DNA from 3 places in the Dysgonomonas sp. HDW5A genome. Region 1 is predicted to be linked to each of the others. Evidence: riboswitches for the same ligand, from Rfam matches in the RefSeq annotation. Region 1 holds a riboswitch; each other region holds the start of a gene.

What was found. A riboswitch is a leader RNA that binds a small molecule or an ion and turns the genes downstream of it on or off. The one in region 1 is predicted to bind cobalamin.
Region 2: it holds a riboswitch for cobalamin, as region 1 does, so the genes downstream of both, G7050_RS11295 (TonB-dependent receptor) here and G7050_RS03725 (acyl-CoA carboxylase subunit beta) in region 1, are expected to answer to the same signal.
Region 3: it holds a riboswitch for cobalamin, as region 1 does, so the genes downstream of both, G7050_RS17045 (TonB-dependent siderophore receptor) here and G7050_RS03725 (acyl-CoA carboxylase subunit beta) in region 1, are expected to answer to the same signal.

Annotation. Positions count from the first base shown of each region.
Region 1 covers NZ_CP049857.1:890,662-898,823, reverse strand. The annotation lists gene eno (phosphopyruvate hydratase) at 1-570, opposite strand, end outside; gene G7050_RS03730 (hypothetical protein) at 1,061-1,918, shown strand; cobalamin riboswitch at 1,964-2,172, shown strand; gene G7050_RS03725 (acyl-CoA carboxylase subunit beta) at 2,421-3,965, shown strand; gene G7050_RS03720 (acetyl/propionyl/methylcrotonyl-CoA carboxylase subunit alpha) at 3,983-5,485, shown strand; gene G7050_RS03715 (acetyl-CoA carboxylase biotin carboxyl carrier protein subunit) at 5,492-6,034, shown strand; gene G7050_RS03710 (MarC family protein) at 6,121-6,711, opposite strand; gene rfbD (dTDP-4-dehydrorhamnose reductase) at 6,809-7,762, opposite strand; gene G7050_RS03700 (DUF4924 family protein) at 7,809-8,162, opposite strand, start outside.
Region 2 covers NZ_CP049857.1:2,712,363-2,720,524, reverse strand. The annotation lists gene G7050_RS11305 (TonB-dependent siderophore receptor) at 1-1,374, opposite strand, end outside; gene G7050_RS11300 (sirohydrochlorin cobaltochelatase) at 1,434-2,357, opposite strand; gene G7050_RS11295 (TonB-dependent receptor) at 2,357-4,531, opposite strand; cobalamin riboswitch at 4,584-4,786, opposite strand; gene G7050_RS11290 (cobyrinate a,c-diamide synthase) at 4,990-6,297, shown strand; gene G7050_RS11285 (zinc ribbon domain-containing protein YjdM) at 6,382-6,714, shown strand; gene G7050_RS11280 (class I SAM-dependent methyltransferase) at 6,795-7,571, opposite strand; gene G7050_RS11275 (DMT family transporter) at 7,959-8,162, shown strand, end outside.
Region 3 covers NZ_CP049857.1:4,117,817-4,125,978, reverse strand. The annotation lists gene G7050_RS17065 (OmpP1/FadL family transporter) at 1-865, shown strand, start outside; gene G7050_RS17060 (hypothetical protein) at 1,200-2,618, shown strand; gene G7050_RS17055 (LysM peptidoglycan-binding domain-containing protein) at 2,653-4,080, shown strand; gene G7050_RS17050 (MBOAT family protein) at 4,086-5,582, shown strand; cobalamin riboswitch at 5,715-5,872, shown strand; gene G7050_RS17045 (TonB-dependent siderophore receptor) at 6,003-7,997, shown strand; gene G7050_RS17040 (YncE family protein) at 8,018-8,162, shown strand, end outside.

The DNA of each region.
Region 1 (8,162 bases):
TTTTGCAAGAGCGTGGAAAATTTCAGCACCCATTCTCAAACCTTCTTTGAAAGAAGCAGCACCAACCGGACGAATCATAAACTCTTGGAATGCGATAGGAGCATCAGAGTGAGATCCACCATTGATGATGTTCATCATAGGTACAGGAAGAGTATACGTATTAGTACCACCAATATAACGGTACAATGGAATATCTAGAGCATTGGCAGCAGCTTTAGCAACAGCTAAAGAAACACCAAGAATAGCGTTAGCACCCAATTTAGATTTAGTAGGAGTTCCGTCAAGAGCGATCATTTTAAGGTCAACACCTCTTTGATCCAAAGCACAGTCTCCAATAAGTGCAGGAGCGATAACAGTGTTTACGTTCGCTACAGCTTTTTGTACACCTTTACCTAAGTATCTTTTTTTGTCTCCATCACGAAGTTCAAGAGCTTCATGCTCTCCTGTAGATGCTCCTGAAGGAACAGCAGCACGTCCAAATGCACCACACTCTAGTGTTACGTCAACTTCGATTGTTGGATTTCCTCTTGAGTCCAAGATTTCACGTCCGAAAATACGTTCGATTCTCATGTTTGTTTATTTTAGTTTGAATAAATAATATGTCCTAAATTTTACTTTTCACGTTTGCGTAACAAAAATACTTCTTTTTTTCGTTTATTGAAATACTTTTGTAGTCTAAAATGCTTTTTAAGGATTTAGACCTTTTGTTATACTCTGGTAAGCATAAGTGCAACTAAGTGTTATACTTAAATAACGTTGCATTATATATTTACTATTAATGCCAATCAGTAACTGAAAAGTGTTACGAAAAAGTGTCATTAGCTACAAAAAGTAAACAATAAAGGTGACAAAGTTGACTACTGAATGTTACTTTTTGATATTTGTTAATTCGTTGTTTATTAGTGATTAATAGTTGAAAAGGTTACAAAAGTAACAAAAGTGACAATTTTTTTACGAGTTCTTTTTTTCTTTGTCTAGCTATTCAATGATCCTTATATAAATAGATAAAATAATTCAATAACTGATTCGGATTATTGCTTAAAATAATTTTGGTAACATAATGAAAAAAATAATAGTACTGGTATTGGCATGTGTCTCGTTAATAGCTTGTAAAGAGACGTCAAAAACGAAGAATGAAAGTGATTTTCAGATGGCAGGAGATGCTCTGGCAGTAAAAGACAGCATTGCAGGTTCGGATTCCCTTTTTAATAATATGGAGTGGATAGATGAAGAGCTTTATCCTAAAAGCAAGGATTTACCTTTGTTTGTATTATCGACAGGTATTTTTCATGGAGATGAAACTTCTCCCGTAATGATACATAAAGGCTGGTTTGGTATTTTTCGGGATAGAGGAAAATATTATATTGCACCTACTACACTTACCATTCAAAAAGCTTTTGATGTTGTTTTGGATGAAAACGAACACAACTCATCAGAGTGGACAGGGTGGGAAGTTAAGACTTCTCATATTGATACTTCTTTGGTCTTGATAAGTAGTTCGCCTCGTTTGTCATCTCACGAGATAAAGACAATACCATTAGACAAAGATTTTATTGAACCGAATGAGAAAATGACATTTACATATAATGGCTCATCGTATACACTATATTCAACAGGTGATTTAAAACCTGCTGAGTATAATAAAGATGAAATGATTGTAAGTAATTATAAACTATATATCAAGGGGAATAAGGACGGAAAAGAAATAAATCAATTGATAGCATCTACCCCTACCTTTGAAGATGCTATATTTAGGGTATTATTTATAGGTGATATTGATAATGATGGCTTTCCAGATTTGGTCTTAAATACGACATATAATTATAATCTTTATAGACCAACGGTTTATCTTTCGTCATTTGCCGACAAAGATCAATTAGTCAAAGTCGTAGGTTTGCATGAAAGTGTTGGCTGCTGAAGCAGAAAGAACTTAGCAGGAGATATAGATAAAATAAATGACTTATATTTGTAGCATCGTTTTGGTGTTATTCGGTCACATTGCTGAAAGAATAATGAAAAGGGAATCCTGTGAAAATCGGGAACAGACCCGCTGCTGTAAGCTTCGCCAACAGTTCTCGAACAATACTCTATACCACTGTTTCTTAATATGAAACGGGAAGGATGTTCAGGATGAAGTAAGTCAGAAGACCTGCCAAAATAAATGAATTCGGATGCTTTCGGGAAACAAAGCAAAGAATCTTAACTATAGATGTTTACGATTGGTAAATATTCTGTCATTATTTTTACATATTGTCATTTTATGGGGTAGGAGAGAATTATAATTTTTCTTTTTTATAACTTGTACCGCTAATTTTGGATAAAACAGAGTAAAGTTAAGCAGATTATATAGTATTGATTTAATAGTAAAGATATTAGTAGGTAAAAATATTAAATAGGTCTTGGATCTTTATAGTAATAAAATGAGAAAAATTTACGAACAATTTGTAGCTCGCGAAAAGCTATTAAATAAACAGTATGGTGAAGCATACTATAAAAGACAACATCAGCGAGGAAAGTTAACGGCCCGCGAACGTATTCTGTTATTGTTCGATGAAGGAACATTCGAAGAAACAGATGCTTATACACCTCCAGTAGGAGGCGGTTCGTTTGGTAAATCGGTTGAAGCTTTAGGTGATGGAGTCGTTACCGGATACGGATCTGTAAACGGAAGATTGGTCTATGCCTATTCACAAGACTTTAGTGTATTGGGAGGCTCATTGGGTATTTCGCATGCCGCTAAAATTGTAAAAATACAGGATATGGCTCTAAAAACCGGAGCACCTGTTGTCGGGCTTATTGATTCGGGTGGTGCCCGTATTCAAGAGGGGGTAAGCAGCTTGAATGGTTACGCTGATATTTTCAAACGGAATGTAATGTCATCGGGGGTAATCCCTCAGATTTCAGTAATAATGGGACCTGCTGCTGGAGGTGCAGTATACTCTCCAGCTCTTACCGATTTTATATTTATGACGGCTGACACAAGCTATATGTTTGTAACAGGTCCTAATGTGGTAAAAGAAGTTCTGAACGAAACAGTATCTACCGAAGATTTAGGAGGTGCATCTGTTCACGGAACTAAATCGGGTGTTGCTGACTTTGTTTACAATGACGATGAAAATACGATCTTGGGAGTAAAGAAACTTCTTTCTTATCTGCCATCCAATAATATGGAGAATCCTCCACTGATACAATCGGAAGATCCTGTCAGCAGGGTAGAGGAGAGCTTGAGAAATATCGTACCCGATGATCCCGATAAACCTTATGATGTAAAAGATATTGTAAAGCTGATTGTCGACAAAGGCGAATTTTTGGAAGTTGCCGAAAACCATGCAGCCAATATATTTACAGCATTTGCCCGTCTGGATGGTCAGGTGGTAGGTATTGTAGCCAATCAGCCTAAAGTAATGGCTGGTACATTGGATATTGACTCGTCCATAAAAGCGGCTCGTTTTATCAATATTTGTGATTCATTTAATATACCTATTATAACACTGGAGGATGTTCCCGGATTTTTACCCGGAACAGATCAGGAGCATGATGGTATTATTCGTCATGGAGCGAAATTACTATACGCATATACTTATGCAACAGTTCCCAAGATTACAGTAATCTTGCGTAAAGCTTACGGTGGTGCATATATCGTAATGAATAGCAAAGGTATTGGTGGCGATTTTAGTTTTGCATGGCCTACAGCCGAAATTGCAGTAATGGGACCCGATGGAGCAATTGCCATCCTTTACAGAAAAGAGTTGAGCGAATCGGAAAATCCGGTGGTGCTTAAAAAGGAACTGACTCAGAAATACAGGGAAGAGGTAACCAACCCTTATATTGCTGATGAAAAAGGATTTGTAGATGAGGTTATTGATCCGGCTCTGACTCGCCATAAAATAATCAGATCTTTAAAGACTCTCGAAAGAAAGACCGAATATAAGCCAAAACGCAAACATGGCAATATGCCTCTTTAATTTGGATAAGAATCAAGATGAAACAAAAGAATAAGATAAAATCAATATTAATAGCCAATCGTGGTGAGATAGCTATTCGCATAGCTAAGACTGCCAAAATAATGGGGATTACTGCGGTGGGTATTCGTACACTTAAAGAGCCCAATGCTCTTTATTTGTCGGCAGTAGATAAAGTTGTCGATTTTCCCGATATAGATAATGGCGGTATTCCCGAATTTCTGGATATAGAATCATTGGTGTTATTAGCCAAAAGAAATCATATCGATGCTATTCATCCGGGATATGGTTATCTGTCTGAAAATGCACAGTTTGCAACTCGTTGTACCGAAGAAGGTATTGTATTTATAGGGCCTTCGCCCCGTATTATTCAAAATATGGGTGATAAGGTAATTGCCAAAGAAATAGCTGCAAAAAATAATGTTCCTATGTTGGGTGGAAGCAATGGAAGTGTTGATACACTAGAAGAAGCATTGGATGTTGCCGAAAAGATAGGTTTTCCACTTATCATAAAAGCTTCTGCCGGAGGTGGTGGACGTGGTATGCGTGTGGTTTATAAGAAATCGGAAATGAAGCAGATGTATTTCTCAGCTTCATCTGAAGCCCAAAATGCATTTAATAATCCGTCGGTATTTATTGAGCGTTTTTTGGAGAATCCCAAACATATCGAATTTCAGATAGTGGGTGACTCACACGGAAATGTAATCCATCTCGGAGAACGTGAATGTTCTGTACAACGCAAACATCAAAAACTGTTAGAGGAAGCTCCATCACCTGCTCTATCCGAAGAACTTCGTGAAAAAATGGCTACTGCTGCCGTTTCTCTAGCGAAAGGTGCAGGATATATCAGTCTGGGGACAGTTGAGTTTCTGCTTGATAAACAAGGTAATTTCTTTTTTATGGAAATGAATACCCGTGTTCAGGTAGAGCATCCTGTTACGGAAATGATAACAGGTCTTGATTTGATCGAATTGCAGATACGGATAGCCAATGGCGAAAAACTTCCTATTACTCAAAGTGATGTGAAACTAAATGGTTGGGCTATCGAATGTCGTATCAATGCCGAGGATGTGCAATCGGGATTTTCACCCTGTACAGGAATCATTAAAGGATTAAGAACTCCCGAAGGCGAAGGCATAAGAGTGGATAAAGGAGTTATAGCCGGTTCTGAAATTACTCCCTATTTCGATTCGATGGTTGCTAAATTGATTGTACATGCTAAAGACCGTCCGACAGTTATCGAAAATACATTGAAGGCGTTGAATGATTTTCATATTAAGGGAATCAAAACAACAATTCCATTCTGTAAAGCTGTTCTTCATAATGAAGTTTTCAAAGGAGGAAGTTTTGATACCTCATTTATTGAAAAGGATATGGATTCTCTTGTTTTTCATGAAAAAGATGAAGCTCTCTTTGCTGCCTTATTAGCTATCTCGAATTATCGAAAAGAGAATGAGCCGATCAAAGAAGAAAAACAAGTATTGGATATGTGGTCTTTGAGAAACAGAATTAATAATATGTAATCCGGAATGATAATGAACAAGCAAAATACAACTCAAAAACAATTGGTTGCTCTGGATTTAGATAATTCTAAAGAATATGGGTTTAAGATTGGAGAAAACAATACATATACGATTGGCGATAAGAAGCTAAACGCATACATGGAAGAAACTTCCGATGGATTTACTTTTATGAATGTCAATGGTGTAAGTTATCCCGTAGAAATAGTTGCTCAGAAGCAAAACGAATACGAGATTCTGATCAATGGTATCAGCTATTGTTTTTCGGTAGAGACTCCATTCTCATTGCAGCGAAGAAAAGTATTGAGTTCGCAGGCTAGTGAGTCTTCTACAATTTTACTTAAAGCACCTATGCCCGGTAAAATATTGGATGTACTGGTGAAAACAGGCGATACAGTAAAAGCCGGCGATACTTTAGTAATCTTGGAAGCAATGAAGATGCAGAATGCTATCTTGGCAAGTACTAAAGCCATTGTCAAAAAAGTAGTAGTGAAAGTGGGTGATACTACAAGCAAAAGCGACCTACTTATAGAATTGGAAAAAGATAGCTAAAAAAGCTGTAGGCATATATGAAAGAAAAAGCACGAACCATTGATTCGTGCTTTATTATTTTGGTTTAAATGAGATTTAAATGAGATTCAATTAGAAAATGATTGTAACAGAATATGCAAATTAGTAGTAAATAGTTTTACTGCAATACCCATCAGGATGATACCGAAGAACTTACGCATCACATACACACCTCCAACCCCTAAAAGTCGTTTGACAAATTTTAGATTTTTCAGAACCAAGAATACGATTATCATATTCAGTAGAAGTCCGATAATAATATTACTGACATGAAATTCAGCCCGCATCGATAATAATGCGGTAAATGTTCCAGGACCTGCAATTAGGGGAAATACAATAGGAACCAGAGTGGTAGACCCAGCAGGGGCATCATTCCTAAAAACTTCTATTCCGAAGATCATTTCAACAGATATAATAAATATAACCAATGCTCCGGCAATGGCAAATGAAGACACATCCACATTAAATAAATGTAAGATCAATTCGCCCACAAAGAGGAATGCAGTCATTATTACAAAAGAATAGATAGCAGCTTGTTTTGGATTAACATCTTCGCCCTTTTGTTGAAAATTGAGAAAAATAGGAACTGATCCTAATACATCAATCAGAGCAAATAATACAACAAAGACGCTTAGTATCTGGGTGAAATTTATATCCATGATTATGGTTCTATTTGAATGTGAGAATTGATACTACAATATTACAAAAAAGGCTGCACTACTAGTACAACCTTTGCATTTATTTATGAAGATAACTTTACTTGTTTAGTTCGTCTACACAAACCTTCAAACTATCTTCCCATTGAGGGATTTCTAATTCGAAAGTCGCTTTTATCTTATTTTTATCTAAAACACTATAATTCGGACGACTTGCTCTCGTTGGGTATTGGTCAGTAGTAATAGGGCTCACTTTACAAGTTGTGATGCCCGCTAATTTGTGAATGGCTACAGTAAAATCATACCACGAGGTAACTCCTTCGTTCGTATAATGATAAATACCCGCTTTGAAGTGATTGTATGATTCGCTATGGTCTAATATTTTCACTATTGCTTTAGCTAAATCAGCAGCATTGGTAGGGCTGCCTGTCTGATCGGCAACGACATTCAGAGCGTCTCTTTCTTTACCCAGTTTAATCATCGTTTTTACGAAATTGTTTCCATAAATAGAATACAACCATGCTGTGCGGATAACAATAGAATCGGGGCATACTTCGAGTAAAGCAGCTTCACCTTCATGTTTTGATTTTCCATATACCGATTTAGGATTTACCGGATCGGTTTCCAGATAAGGTCGGTTTCCTGTACCGTCAAATACATAATCGGTAGAAGTATGAATTACTTTAGCTTCATTGTTGGTTGCTGCTATTCCTAGATTACGTGTAGCCTCTTTGTTTATTTTATAACATAGCTCAATATCATCTTCGGCTTTATCAACAGCTGTATATGCAGCACAGTTTACAATGTATTTGATATTATTATCTTTTACAAATTGTTCAACAGCTTGTAGGTTGGTGATGTCTAATTCGGCGACGTCGGTGAAGATAAAATTCAAATTAGCCTCATGATCGGCTGTTACACGTCTAAGTTCACTGCCTAATTGACCGTTAGCACCTGTTACCAGTACGTTCTTGGGAACTAATTGAAAAACGAATATATTTTTTGCTGATTTGTCTTCATCATCAGCTTGTTTATTTCCTGAGAAAAATGCCATTATCGTTAGTTTTTATTGTTATTTGATATCTTTTGGTAGAGATAACTTATATCTCCAACTTACCTTCTTTGTCTAAATGATATCTGTTAGATAGCATCCTAAGCAAAGAACTTATCTGAGATATTGCAGCCTGTGTTTCACCTGAAATTTCCTTTTGTTGCAATCTTAATAATAAGAATCCGTATAACGCGGCAAAGCAAGTTTCGAGTTCAGGAGTACTTTTATCCTCTGATTTAGATCTCAGCTCTACAATAAATGGCAGAGTCTTATAGTAACTGGCAATATACTCGGGTTCTTTAGGCGACTTAAGCAATCTCAAATGAAGATCGGTAAGGTCGATTATAATATTTTGATTGATCTGAAGATGTCCGCTTTCTGTCTTACTTTCGAGTTTCATCAT
Region 2 (8,162 bases), 1.8 Mb from region 1:
ACTTTTAGTGATATTGGCCTTGCTGAAAGAGGTATTCATATAACCCATACTTTGAGGATTATTTACTGCCAAATGTGAATAAAGACCGGGACCATACACATCGTATTTGCTATTAAGCGGATCGTTTACGGGTGCCAGATTATACCCTGTATACGAGTTACGATTCATTTGCGAAAATGTATATCCTCCGATGAAATTATGCTTAATACTTCCTGTATAAAAGCTTCCCGACAAGTCGAATTGATTGCTAAATGTTTTCGCCATATGAGAAAAACGCAGGGGAGATGCCAGATATACGGTATCGAGACAGATATATTTGCGAATTTCGTCTCCTGCTTTATTCTTGGTGAGATAGAAATGATCATAAATAGCATCGTTACTCTCCAGATATTTTAGACTTTCTGTTCCGAAATAATTAATATCATCGTCATAATACGAAGCGTAATTTTGAAGTTTCAGATTGTCGCCAAACTTTTTATCGTATTTCATGGTAACATTCCATCCGTAGTTTTGGAAAAAATCGGACTGACTGTTGTAACGCGATTCTCTATTCAGCCCCGATTGCATCTGACCTTTTTGAAGAAACAGAGTTCCATCTTTGCTGTACACATCGTTTGTAATATTAGGTGGTAAACCTATCTCTGTACCATACCAGTCACGGTTGAATCCTCCACGAACATCAATGTTACTTGTGGCATCTATTTTAGAGGCTAAGGCAAAATAACCCGAGAAACGTTTGTTTCCGTTATCCCTCCATCCGTTCTGATCGGCATAATTGAGTAATGCTCTATAATTGACCGATTTGTATAGCTTTCCGCCAAAATCCATGGTAGCTTGTTTGTTCTCCCAACTTCCATACGCCATACGAGCATTCACCACATTGTAAGGAGTAGGCGATTTTCTGACAATATTGAGAACTCCACCGATAACGGATTGTCCGTAAAGAACCGATGCCGGTCCTTTCAATAATTCCATCGACTCGATATCCGTAAGATCAGCCACAGGATAAGAGTTTATCATAGTTCGTTCATCCCTTATACCATCCACCATGATGGGGGTATAATTAAAACCTCGAACCGTAAGGGTTTGAAATGCTCCGTAAGAGGTTTGCATACGCACACCGGGAAGAAATTTTACAGCGTCTTCGATATTGGTAATTCCTCGTATTTCAAGGTCTTTGAAAGACACTGTATTTATGGTCATCGGCAGATATTCGATGGGAACATCCAACTTGCCTATTTCTACTTTTTTTCTACTGAAATCTACTACTTCTACTTCACTGATAGAATACACTGTATCTACCATGCTCTTATTTTGAGCTGACATAACAACCGCTGCCATCAATGCGATAGCAGAAAAAATTATTTTTTTCATGATTTCCTTATATATTGGGAATATCTATATGTTTTGAGAAAAAAGGGTTGACGCCCCTACTACATCTTTTCACCGGTAACTTCATAGATAGCTTTTTTTTCCATGATACCGATTTTACGATGTCCTGAGATAAACTTCAAATGGGAAATGTATAGATCCTGTATTTCGGGATTTTGTCCCAATCCTTCCATTTTCACATCCACCGAATAGCCTTCTTTCTCCAGATCTGTTTTCCAGTCCTCGGCAATGTCATTTTTGGCGTGCTCTCCGGCAACAAACATAAGAGGTACAAGTACGACTCTTTTCAATCCCGATGCTTTCAATTGTTGCAACATATCGTCATAAGACGGGTATCCTTCGATAGTTCCCACAAAACAATTTTTATGTCCTTTAGCTTTCAGCATGTAATCGAGCATTGCATATTGTGCGGTATTAGAATCATAGGTTCCATGCCCTACCCAAACATAAGCAGTTTGGGAATCAATATCTTTGGTTAATACATTTATCAGGTTTTCGTAATCTTCGGGACTGTACAACAAGGGATCGCCAATTCTGATTTCTTTGAATTGCGATTGCACTTCGGCAATATCCTTCTGCAAAGATTCCATTTCCACACCATCAATTATAGTAGAGGTTTGTACCAAAACATAGGTATACCCCTCCTTCTGTAATTGGTTCAGAACATCCAACGGTTTTTGTTTTACGATTCCTCTTTCTCCCAGACGCTTAATTACTATACGTGCCGTATATGCTTCACGCAGTTCTACATCGGGAAACTCTGCCTGAGCTTTTTTATTCATAGCATCTATGGTTAAAGAACGGGTATCGTCGTGTGTCGTTCCAAAGTGTACCATCAAGATGGCAACTTTATCGCCCGCTTGCACATTCTCAAAAATATCAGAATGCTCGTGGTTTTTCCCACCATGCGCAGATACGTTCAGTACCGAAGCAATGATTGATAATATAAGAAACAGATTTTTCATTACTTTTTAAACTTTAAGGTTAAGCTCGCAAATACGGTTCTTCCCGGTGAAGTAGTTGCATATTTACTCCCGAAAGGTTTTTCATCTCTGAAATTAAATATATTCTCGATTCCGAATCCGGGTTCAAAAATCAGATTCTTTGCCCCTGTAAAAGAATGGCTGGTTGCCAGATTCCACAACTGGAAAGGACGTGCATTCATATCTGTGTAATATGTCTCGCTCTGTAAACGACTATTCAGGTTCACATTCAATCGGTAGCTTTTCCATTCTTTCATCCAGTTTCCGTTCAGAATTCCTGTATGGCGGCTCGACCCGAACAATGGCTTGTTATCTATCCTGTTACGTGCATCCAAATAACTGTAATTGATTCCTATCGAAAATCCATCGCCCAGAAAAGTATTTATGGCGACATCTACGCCTTGTGTACGGGCTTTCGATACATTATTATACATATAACGGGTTTTGATTCCGCCTGCTTCATCCTCCGGAGTCAAGGGTTGTACCTGCCTGTCGATAATATCTTTTATATTATTGATGTAGCCTGTTATCGAAAATGTAAAATGATCGCTGATGTATTCGGTATTCAAAGAGAAGTAATTAGACCGTTCGGGTTTCAGGTTAATATTTCCCTGACTAACCATACTTCCCGAGATCTTATCATAATATAACTCCTGCAAATTGGGTGCCCTGAATCCCATTGCATACGATGCTCTGAAATTGAAATGATCCAAAGCATACATAGCCGAAGCTTTTGGAGTAAACTTATTCTTGAATGTCTCGTGATGAAGCAAACGGAATCCAGCAACTACCGAGAGACGCTCTATGACTTTAATTTCATCCTGAGCATAAAATGCCATCGTATATGCAGATTTTGATTCAGCCAAGCTTTCGGGGTTCTTCATGTACTCATTCATAAAGTCCAAACCCGTATTCAGTTTGTTATTTTCGCCCAGGCTAAATACCCCTTTTACGGTGGTATTAAAAAGACGTTGACGCTTGGTTAGATCACGATCTCCGGCTTCAAACTTTCCTGACTTTTTGAGGTAATCTTTATAGTATTCGTAGTTATCAAAATAGCTGTCGAAGGTGATGTAATTGATATGTTTTCTGAAATGATAATCGCCGCCCAAAGCAAAATTATAATCTTTGTAAAACATATCGTAAACATAATCAGCATAGGGACGGTCTGTTTTTTTATCGAAGTAAACCCCTTTGGTATAAACTGACGATTTCTTTGTCGGATTGTATACAAATTTCTGAGAAACCGTATTCGAGTGATAAGCTGCCATAGCCTGCTTTCCTGTTTCGACCAAAGTATCACGAGTAGGCTTGCTTAATGATTTTATTTCATACGGACTCAATTGCCATCCCTCGGTCTGCCTGCGTTGGTAAGTGGTTTGCGATATAAATTTACCAACCTTAAAACCAACGTTCGCATTCTGATTGAATTGACCGTATTTGGATATCCGTGTAGCGGAAACAATATCCATCGAGTTCTGAGGAGTATTGGTTATAATATTAATTACGCCTCCCATTGCTTCGGATCCGTAAAGCGACGATGCACCTCCTTTTACCACCTCTATGCGTTTGATATTACTCATGTCGATACGCTCCAGATCGTTGTCTCCTCCAACATCACCGGCTAGACGCTTACCATCGACCAGAATCAGTACTTGCTTGTTTCTGAGTCCGTTCATCACTATATTGTAAGCACCTTTGGTATTAATGGAAGTAGATAAAGCCGATATGGCATCTTCGAAGTTGAGAGCTCCCGTATTAGCAATTTCTTTAGCAGTTATTACTTCAACAGGAACGGGAGTGTCTTTCAAGCGGTGATAGGTTCCTGTTCCGGTCACAACCACCTCATTGAGGTTTAAATAAGATTTTTTCAGCCGGATAAGCAGATTGTTATCCGTACGGCTTACATCGTGTTTTTGGGTCTCGAAGTCCATACGACTCGTCCGCATTACATACTCACCATTGGGCACATCTTTGAATACAAATTCGCCCTTGCCGTTAGTCACTGCACTGATTGTCGTTTTCTCCAAACGTACCGTTGCACACAATACAGGTTGCCCGTCCTCATCAACAACTTTTCCTTGCAAAGTCATCTGAGCCAAAGCAACACTTACTACACAGCACCCCAGTGCCGTCAGCAATAGTTTCTTTCTCATTTAAGAATGAAAATAAATTGTTTATAAAAATATTCTTGACCCCGAGAATATGTAAATAACTGGTTTGTTAGGCAGGTTTCCTGACTCACTCTATTTTGAACGCCTTCCCATTCATTCACAAGAACAGTGGCAAAAGATTTGTTCAAAATTTTAAAGAGTTCACAGTAGCGGGCACTGTTTCGGATTCTGACCGAATTCCCTTTTAAATGCTCGAGACGGATGTCTCCAAGCATCACCTTAACGGATGCAAAGATACTTTTAATCTATTTTAGAGAGACTGTATTCAGAAAAATAAATAAAACAAATAGTATGATAGATGCAGTTTATGATATAGATTTTATATTTTTGTAAACCTTAATCCGAAGACCTTTTGTCACTTCGAAAAGCATAATAACCTGGTGCTTTTATGCTTATAAAATACAATACCAAATATTTAACGTTACTTATTATACTTTTATATGGATAAGCTATCTCGTCTATTAATATCCGCTACAACCTCGGGATCGGGCAAAACAACCGTTACATTGGGATTACTCAGAGCTCTGAAAAACAGAGGGCTAAGAACCCAGCCTTTTAAGTGTGGCCCTGATTATATAGATACCAAATACCACGATATGGCATCGGGGAATCATTCGATTAATCTCGATGTATTTCTAGCGTCGTCCGATCATGTAAAATCGGTATACACCAAATATACAGCTCAAAACGATGCCTGCATTGTCGAAGGGGTTATGGGTTTATACGATGGTTACGACCGAATGGAAGGCAGCAGTGCACAAATAGCCGAATTACTCGATCTGCCTGTTGTTTTGGTTATCAATGCCAAATCGATGGCTTATTCTTCGGCAGCTTTATTGTATGGGTTTAAGAACTTTTATAAAGGAATAAAGGTAGTAGGTGTTATCTTCAACTTTGTTGCATCCGAAAGCCATTACAGCTATCTGAAAGATGCTTGTGAAGATGTGGGACTCGAAGCTCTCGGCTATTTACCGAAAGATACAAATGTGGAAATTCCCTCCCGCCATCTGGGTTTAAATATCGAAAAAGAATTTATTTTTGATGAATTTGCAAATAAGGTTGCAGACCTTATCGAAAAGCATATCAATGTTGACCGATTACTCGAGATAACTTCAATAATCAGACCTCTATATATATCGAAAGAGGCAAAGACAGAAAAAGGCAACCTAAATATTTCGGTCGCCTATGACGAGGCATTCAATTTCATCTATCACGAAAATATCGAATACCTGAAACAATTGGGTAACGTTACATTTTTCAGTCCCATTACTGATAAAAAATTACCATCACATTCAGACCTGGTATATCTTCCGGGAGGATATCCTGAGTTATATCTATCGGAATTAAGCTCTAATAAGCCGATGCTGGAAAGCATTAACTCCTATATAGAAAACGAAGGTAAACTCATTGCCGAATGTGGGGGTATGATGTATCTATGTACTTCTATTGCCGATAAAGACGGGGTGGAATATCCGATGGTAAATATTCTGAAACAAAAGGCTACGATGCAGCACATGAAATTGAAATTAGGCTATCGTTCGTTTAATTACAACGGACAATCGATCAAAGGTCACGAATTTCATTATTCTAAAACAGAAGATCCTGAAAATAACCTGTCATCTCTCACTCAAATCCGTAATGCCAAAGGAATGCCAGTAGATACAAAACTGATCAGATATAAGAACACGATTGCAGGATACACACACATCTATTGGGCGGAATTGGATTTAATGAAATTATTCGAATAATCACTCGGCTGATATCTCATTTGTCTTGAAGCCTTATTTACCTTATCTTTGGAGTTCTTATTAATTAACTAAAACTTAAAGAGAATGGCAGAAGCACCCAATTGTCCACAGTGTGACATGGAAAATACGTATTTCGACGGCACAGTATATATCTGTCCCGATTGCAGTTACGAGTGGACTACTGATGGCAATGATGTAGAAGCAGACGACACGCCACGAGACAGCAACGGAACGGAGCTTATCGACGGTGATGCAGTAACGGTTATCAAAGATCTGAAAGTAAAAGGTTCGTCGATGGTCATAAAAAGGGGTACAAAAGTAAAAAGTATCAGACTGACCGAAAATCCTGAAGAAGTAGATTGTAAAATAGACGGATCGAGCATCGTTCTAAAAACATGCTTCCTGAAAAAAGGATAAGAATTAAACTCCTCATATTTAAAGCAAAAGAGTTGATTAGATATTTCTAATCAACTCTTTTTTATTACACTAAAAAGTTACTAAATCTTTTTAGCGATGTAAAATACATAGCCATAGAATTCGTTGTACTTGCTATATATTTCCGCATCGTAACGTTGAAGTTCTACAAATTCTTCAACAGTTTTATTTCCTGCATATTTATCAAGAAACATCTCTTGTGCCCTGATCAATGGAGAAAAATAATGATCTGTCCAACAGGTTGTAGGCAGAGTAAAGGTTGCAACAGGCATATATCCTGCCTTCTCTATCTGAGCTACTTTATTAGAGATGGTATTCATTTCCGGAAAATGCGGCATGCAGTAATTCTCAATTTCAGCAGGACGTTTGTCGGTCAACCACGAACTTTCGGTAACAGCGATATAGCCTCCTGTCTTGAGAAACTTACGCCACTCGTTCAGTCCACGTTCAAAACCGATATTATAAATTGCTCCTTCCGACCAGATCAAATCCAACTCTTCATTCTGAAAAGGAAGATTGTCCATCGAACAGATAACACCTTTTACCCTATCCTGTAGATTCAGCTCACCGGCATTAGTATTGAACCGGTCAATAAATGCCGGAAAAAGATCGAAACCTGTAATATGTCCGGGTGCCTGTTGAGCCAATACCATAGTCTGACCACCTGTTCCACAACCGATATCAGCTATAAGAGATCTATCAGTAAGATTATCGATAAAGCTCAATGCTTTAAGGGTTATTTCGGGACTTCCGGGTCCTTGTCGTTCGGTATTTAAAAAGAATTCACAGATTAAATTAAAATCGAATTCATGAATAGTTGTAATATTTTCGTTACTCATTGTTGTAATGTATTTTGCATACGATATAAAGCATAACGATGCTATTATCATTGTACACAGATAAAAAAAAAACTAAAATTATAATTATAGAGAAATACTCTCGAAAGAAGTTATCCGAGAGCTAACGAAGGGACAATCTGTATCAGAAGAACAGATTGTTTATTACACCAAATCCGATTTTAATAAATTACGTGTCATAGTGCAAAGATACATACTATTTTGTAATAAAGAATACATCCTTGTCAATTATAAATTATCCCCATCTGTAGTTGATATTATATGTTCAAAAAGTTTTATTAATTCAATGATTGGAATCTCAAAGAAATCATACATTTGCATTCCAAATTGGAGATATATAATATTGCACTTAGCTGTTAAGGTAAAGAGATGAAAGTTAAAGGTTATTTTTGGGGTTGTTTGTCATCATCCACATACGGGTTAATCCCTTTATTTGCCATTCCGATATTGGGAAAGGGAATGCTTTATGATTCATTGCTGTTTTATCGGTTTACCTGTACATCATTACTGATTGCCATAATGATGCTTTTCAAAAAAGAATCTTTTGCAATAACACGAAAAGACCTGTTACCC
Region 3 (8,162 bases), 1.1 Mb from region 1:
TGGAACATATAAAATCAATGATATGTTTTCTGCTTATGCAGGTTTCAGACTGAATATTGTAAGAAACTCATATGAAGGATATTTGAGAGGATTAAAATTAAATTTGACTCCGGTTGGTTCTGAGTTTTCTCAGAATATGGTGTATGCAGATCAACTTTTAAATCAAATTGCTGCTGGTGCTGCAGCCGATCCGGTAAAGCAACAACAGATACTTTTGATGGCAAAGGCTTCTAGTGATGAGGGAGCAATGCTTGATAGTAAGCAAAGCGGTTGGGGAGTTGCTCCTATATTAGGATTTAACTTCAATCACGATAAACTGAACATTGGTGTTAAGTATGAGTTTAAGACTTCTTTGGATGTTGAAAATAATACAAAGAGAGACGATACAGGTATGTTCTCTGATGGTGTTAATACTGCACATGATATTCCTGCTTTGTTAACTATAGGTGCTTCTTATAAATTTACGGATAAGCTGTTAGCTAGTGTTGGTTATCATTGCTTTTTTGATTCACATGCTAAAATGGATAGCGATAAGCAAAAGGATGCAGGTTCAACCAATGAGTATCTGGCAGGTTTGGAATACCAAATAGATAAAATGTTTTTGGTTAGTGCCGGAGGACAGATTACAAGATATGGCGTTGGCGATATTTTCCAAAAAGATTTAAGTTTCTCATGTAATTCATATTCTATTGGTCTTGGGGGTGCTGTAAATGTTTCTCCTTCAGTACGAATCAATGTTGGATATTTCTGGACAACTTATTCAGACTATACAAAAAATTCACCGGTACCGCCGGCAGTTATATCCAAAGATATATTCTCCCGAACAAATAAAGTATTTGGTGCAGGAGTTGATTTTTCATTCTAAGGTTGCAGAACTGACTTTTATTACTTTCAGAAGTATACTGGTTAAGGTTGTAGCTACAGATGTTAAGCATAGAAATAAACTTTACCTTCCTAATATACAAATGACGAAAATTGTATTATAAAAAACTGCCGAGAGGCAGTTTTTTTGTTAAATACTATATCTGAAATTTGAATAAAGTAACTAGCTTTGCATCGCATTTTTAAACACACGGTATAATTGACGTATTGGACTCTTAATTTGTTGTTAATGAATTAAGTACTTTCAACTATTTATTATCAGATTATTTCAATGTTTATCAAAGTAATAAATAGGTCTGTGACCTTTATATATGGGTATGGAGCAAAAAACTAATAATTATTTTTTTAAGTCGTTTTTGACAATTGTTATTGCTATAGGCATATTTTGGGGACTTAAGCAGGTTTTGCCGGGCAGACTATTTCCCGAAAGTACTGCTGCAATTTCGGGGATAGTTATTGATAGCTTGGCATTGGATGCTATGTCTAACGATTCGTTATCGATATCAGAGGGTGATTCTTTAGTAAGTGACACGTTAATTAACAGAGTTAAGATAGAGACTTCGGATAATAGTGAAGGCATTGGTAACTTAGTGAATTTTTACGAAAAACTATATGATCTCGAAACTTCAGGAAAAGGCAAAGTTCGCATAGCTTACTTTGGCGATTCGATGAATGACGGCGATTTGATTGTTCAGGATATTCGCAGTGCATATCAAAATCAATATGGAGGTAAAGGAGTCGGATTTGTAGGAATAACTTCTCTTTCTGCATCAGCCAGATATTCTGTAACCCATCAATTTTCCAAAAATTGGGAGACCCAGTCTTTTCTGAATGTAAAGAAGCCTAAGCGAGCATTTGGCGTTGACGGACAGGTTTCGTTTGTACCACGTGGAAGTCAGACCTGGTTAAAATATACAGCGAATGACGTAGCTAATGCAACGCTATTATATAATCCAACCTTGTTTTATGGTAGCTCTTCAAATCATAATGCTTCAGTAAATATTTCTTTTAGTAAAGATTCTACGGTACGCTACGAATTGATTACTTCCAAGCTTTTGAATACCTTGAAATTATCACCTTCAACTAAAACATTAAAGGCTACTTTCGAAAAAGCTGATTCTATTCCTTTCTATGGTATCAACTTTGATGATGGATCAGGTGTGCATGTCGATAATTTCTCATTGCGTGGCAACTCTGGTTTACCCCTTTCTTTGTTTAATAAAGACTTGATGAATGCACTTGATAGGGTCTTAAACTATGATCTTATAGTCTTGCAATATGGCACAAACGTATTAGGATATGGCACTACAGATTATAGTTGGTATGAATCTAAAATGTCGGGAGTTGTAAATCATTTGCAACAATGTTTTCCTAATGCAAGTATCCTGATTATCTCGACAGGTGACAGGGCTGTAAAAACAAACATGGAGATGCAGACCGATAAGGCGGTAGAGCCATTAGTTAAGCATCAGAAATTATATGCAGAGGGTACTCATTCCGGCTTTATAAATTTATATACCTTAATGGGTGGTTATGGTTCGATGGTAAAATGGGTACAAGAAAATCCGTCTTTAGCTAATAAAGATTATACTCACTTTAATCAAAAAGGAGCAAAAAAAATCGGAGGTCTTATCTATGGTGAATTAGATAAAGGCTATTTTGAATATAAAAAATTAAGAGAGTCGGGGCGAATCTCGGCTCGACCTAAAAATTCCACACAATCGGATGATTTATAAAAAAGCAATACTCTTCTTATTTATTTTTTGTACAGTGTCTTCAAGCATATTTTCCAAAGATGCAAAAGACGGTGTAAATAGTGATTTTAAGAATGTGAAATTGCTGGCTCCTGTATTTGAGAAATTATATCAGTTAGAGAAGAATAAGATAAGTAAAGTGAATATTGTTCATATAGGTGATTCGCATGTGCAGGCCGATATGTTTACCAATGTAATACGTCAGATTTTGCAAGCTAAATTTGGAAATGGAGGATATGGTTTTACTTTTCCTTATAGCTTAGCTAAAACCAACGGTACCAGCTATATTAAATATACCTCCAACACGATTTGGGAAAGTCGTCGTAATATTTATCCGGTGACGGATGTATGTGTCGGTTTAAGTGGAATAGGACTTTATACAAGTAGTCCCGATTTTGAAGTTAATATAGATGCAAACCCTTTGTATACCTTCAATAAGGTAAAGTTGCTTTACCCGACTAAGAATTCTTCATTTAAGATTAGTTTACCTGACACCGATTACCAAAGTGTAACAGCTAACGTGAGTGAGGTTACTTCACCTCCATCAACAGCCAAGAAGGATAATGATAAAATCGAAAACGAGAAGCCGAATTATATAATTCATAAGGTTGAGAGCAAAGAGACATTATACAGAATTTCACAGTTTTACAATGTTCCCATCGAAAAAGTAAAAGACTTAAATAATTTATCTTCGAATACGATAAGGGTAGGGATGGATTTGAAAATCCCATCAAAGGAAAAACCGGAGACAAAAATTGTTGCTATTCCTAAAGAGGTGAAAGAAGAACCGAAGAAAGAGATTTTGTTGAATACTATTCTTTCAAAAGAGAAAATATACGAATCGGAATTTATATTGCCGGTTTCATCTAATCAGTTAACTATTCTTCCAGGAAAAAAGGAATCTGAATATAATTTGAGCGGTATAATATTGGAAAATGATAAACCCGGAATTATTTATCATAGCATAGGTGTAAATGGAACAAAGGTTTCAGATTACAATAAATACCCTATGTTTTTTGATCAATTTCCTGCATTATCAACCGATTTACTTGTTATTTCACTTGGAACGAATGAGGCTTTTAATAAATGGACAACTCCTTACTATATTTCACAGATACAAATGTTTATAGATAAGGTAAGAAAAAATAATCCTAAGATGGTGATCTTATTAATGACACCCCCTCCTTCGTTATTCAAGAGAAGAACACCTAATACTTTTGTAGAGGGGTACGGAGAGGCGTTAAAGCAATTAAAGGATTGTGTTATATGGGATCTGTTGACTAAATTGGGAGGAGCTAAGGCTCCGCTCGAAAAAGAATTTGAGCCATTGATGGCGAAAGATAAAGTGCATTATACCAGAGAGGGATACGAAAAGCAGGGACAGCTTTTTGCTGCTCACTTCTTGGCTGCTTATGATAATTATGTAAAAAGTAGGACAAATTGAAAACTGTGTTAACTTATTTAGAATCTTATTTTTCTCTTTCGAGCGATCAAATACGATCGTGGTTTGAGTATGACCCAAGCAATCCGCTTTTATTTAGCACCAGTTTGTTTCTTGGATTTTTTCTGATCTTTTATTTGGTATATATCTTAACAAAGAAGTATGCACATTTTCGAACCGTGTATGTCTTTTTGTTTTCTATATTCTTTTATTATAAAGCAGGTGGAGTATATTTTATACTGTTGATATTATCAGCCCTGATTAATTATATTTTGTCAGAGGTGATGGACCTGTCTCCGAAGAAAAGTATCCGAAAATCAATTCTCACAATAACGGTCGTTCTCAACTTGCTGGTGTTGGCGTATTACAAGTATACCAACTTCTTTATCGATAATTTGAATGATTTATTTCACGGGAACTTTCAGTTACAGCATATTATTCTTCCTGTAGGGATATCTTTCTTTACCTTTCAGGCAATAAGTTATTCAATTGATTTGTATAGAAGGGAATTAAAGCCGGCAAAGAATGTGTTGGACTTTGCTTTCTATCTCTCTTTCTTCCCTCAGTTGGTCGCAGGCCCTATTGTTAGGGCAAAAGAGTTTTTACCTCAAATGTATCAAGAGATAAGCTTATCGAAAAAAGAGGCCGGGTTAGCTTTATTTCTGATAATCACAGGACTCATTAAAAAATCAGTAATCTCCGATTATATTTCATTGAATTTTGTCGATCGTATTTTTGATAGTCCCCTGAGTTATACCCCATTTGAAACCTTAATGGCTGCTTATGGATATACTCTGCAAATATATTGCGATTTTTCGGGTTACTCGGATATGGCTATTGGTATAGCATTATTAATGGGATTCAAGCTTCCCGAAAATTTCCGAACACCTTATAAATCGCTTTCTGTGACAGAATTCTGGCGTCGGTGGCATATTACACTATCAAGGTGGTTGAGAGATTATTTATATATTCCATTAGGCGGGAACCGCAAAGGGAAATTCCGCACTTATATTAATCTTTTTCTGACAATGCTTATTGGAGGACTTTGGCATGGTGCTGCTTGGAAATATATTGCTTGGGGTGCATTACATGGTGGAGCTTTAGCTGTAGAACGTCTGTTTAGGCAGTTTGTAAAGCTTCCTGAAAAAAATATTCTGGTCAATTTATTTTGTGGATTACTAACATTTCACTTCGTTGCTTTTTGTTGGATTTTCTTTAGGGCAGCAGATTTCGGTGTCGCAAGAACCGTTATCGAAAATATTACGAGGCTTGAATATAATCCCGAAGCATGGTTAACTGTAATTCAAGCATACAGGAATGTGTTCATCCTGATTTTTGCAGGTTTTATATTACACTTTACACCTAAACGCTTAAGTGATATGGTCGAAATGTGCTTTCTGAAACTTCCATACATCGGAAGAGCTATTATCGTAGGAGGAGTATTTTGGTTGGTGTATGCAACTGCTTCAAGCAGTACACAACCCTTTATCTATTTCCAATTTTAAGATCGTATACTCTTTGTTAATCAGGTAAGTATGTTAAAAAAGTGACTGATAATACAAGTACACAAGGTTGTCAACTTATAGAAAAAATAAATATTTAACATTCTTGTGTGTCGAGATTAATCTTTATAACATATCTTTGCAACGTTGTTTTGTTCCTGTAATTAGTATTAATAACAGGATTCAATAAGGGCAATCAGGTGAAAAACCTGAACAGACTCGCTACTGTAAGCATTTTATTTAGCAATAAAAAAATGTAAGTCAGAAAACCTGCAAGACGACAGATACTAAACAGCTTTCGAGAAATAGAGCTGAAGATCAAAAACTGTCGATTCATTCTTCTTTAGAATATTTCCATCGTAATTTCTTCATCATATTTTATCCGGAAGCTAAATCTATTATTGGTTTATTTGCTTTCTGTATATGAATTACTCTTATTTTCTGGTTGTTTTTTCTGTCTTTCAGCTTTTTTTCTTAGGAATAAATGCTCAGAGTAAAGATTCTGTACAAACACATCAGATTGATGAAGTAGTTGTAACTGCACAGATTAAACCATCAGCTTCTCTTTCGACCAACCTAATCCAAACCTTATCGGAATCAGATATAGACAAGACCGGAGTACTATCTGTTTCGGACGCTGTGCGTCGTTTCTCGGGAGTTGTCGTAAAAGATTTTGGAGGTATTGGAGGTATGAAAACAGTGGCTATCAGAGGTATTGGTTCTGAGCATACTGCAGTTTTATATGATGGAATCATTGTAAGCAATGCACAATCAGGACAAGTTGATATCGGAAGATTTTCATTGGATAATATTGCGATGCTATCATTGACAGTGGGGCAATCCGATGATATTTTCAGGACAGCCAAGGCTTCGGCTTCTGTTGGAGTATTAAGTATTACTACCAGAGAACCCTCTTTTACGGATAAAAGATATTCATTCCACACACAATTGGTTGCCGGATCATGGGGGCAATTTAATCCTTATTTATACTATGCATATAAATTGAATAAGAAATTTTCTTTTTCTCTCGATGGCAGTTGGCAAAGGGCAGATGGCAAGTATAGCTATGAAAGAAAAAATGTAGATGAAGTAATAAGGGAAAAAAGACAAAATACCGATGTCGATATTAAACGTACTGAGCTGAATATATTTGGCGAGTTAACCAAATCACAAAAACTGTCTGTAAAAGCATATTATTTTGATTCGGAAAGAGGATTGCCGGGAGCCATTATATTGTATTACAATAATAGTAATCAGCGTTTGTGGGATCGAAACTTCTTCACTCAGGCAAAATATATCAACTACATTAATGATAAGTTTAATTGGCAGATACAAGGTAAGTACGGACATGCGTATACACGTTATATCGATAAGGACGCAAAATATCCCGATGGTATATTAGAGGATATATATAAACAAGACGAATTATATCTTACAAGTACATTACTATATAATCTGGATAAAACAATCTCTTTTTCTTTTGCTCAAGATTATAGTTATAATACATTGACTGCTAATTTCTCGGGTTTTGCGGAACCTAACAGATCGACTTCGCTAACTTCTTTATCTGCAAAGTATGATGATAGGAATCTTACGGTTATTGCTAATTTATTAGGAACTTATATGAGCGAGAGTGTGGTTGTGGGGAGTAAGCCTGACAATAGAAAGAGATTGTCTCCTTCGCTCAGTTTATCTTACCGACCATTTAACTCTACAGGTCTTAGAGTGAGAGCTTCTTATAAAGATATATTTAGAGTTCCTTCGTTTAATGACCTTTATTACCATCGAATGGGTAATACGAGTCTGCGTCCCGAAAAAACACAGCAATATAATTTAGGATTAACCTGGTCAAATTCATTCTCAGAATTCTTCAATTATTTCAGTATAGCAGCAGATGTTTATCGTAACAATGTAAAAGATAAGATAGTGATTTATCCAGCTATGTTTGAATCGAAGGTCGTTAATCTAGGAAAAGTGAAAATTACAGGACTTGATCTTAATGTAAATACTCATTTTGAGATTAATAATAAATTAAACCTTCAGGTATCAGGCAGCTATACCTATCAGAAGGCAATAGATATAACCGATCCGGAGGATAAGAATTATAGAGATCAGATACAGTATACTCCAGAACATTCAGGTGCGGGATCGCTGACTCTCGAAAACCCTTGGGTTAATTTCGGATATTCATTTATAGCAAGTGGGAAAACATATGCAGAGCCACAGAATATCGAAAGAAACCGCATTGAAGGTTATGTTGACCATACTATTACATTAAACAGGACATTTCAACAGGGAAGATATAAGTTTCGTATACAAGGAGATATTGCCAATTTAGCAAATAAAACATATTATATAATAAAAGATTATCCTATGCCCGGCCGTTCTTATAGGATATTAGTAAGAATGAATTTTTAAGATTAAAGAATTAAACAAAAATGAAATCAAGAATACTTTTTTTTAGTACGTTAGTTTTTACAGTTTTATTTATTTTCTCATCATGTAGCGATGATGATAAGAATGATAATATAACTCCTCCTCAGTTAGTTCCTAATGGAGCATATGTTATTAATAGTGGAGGAA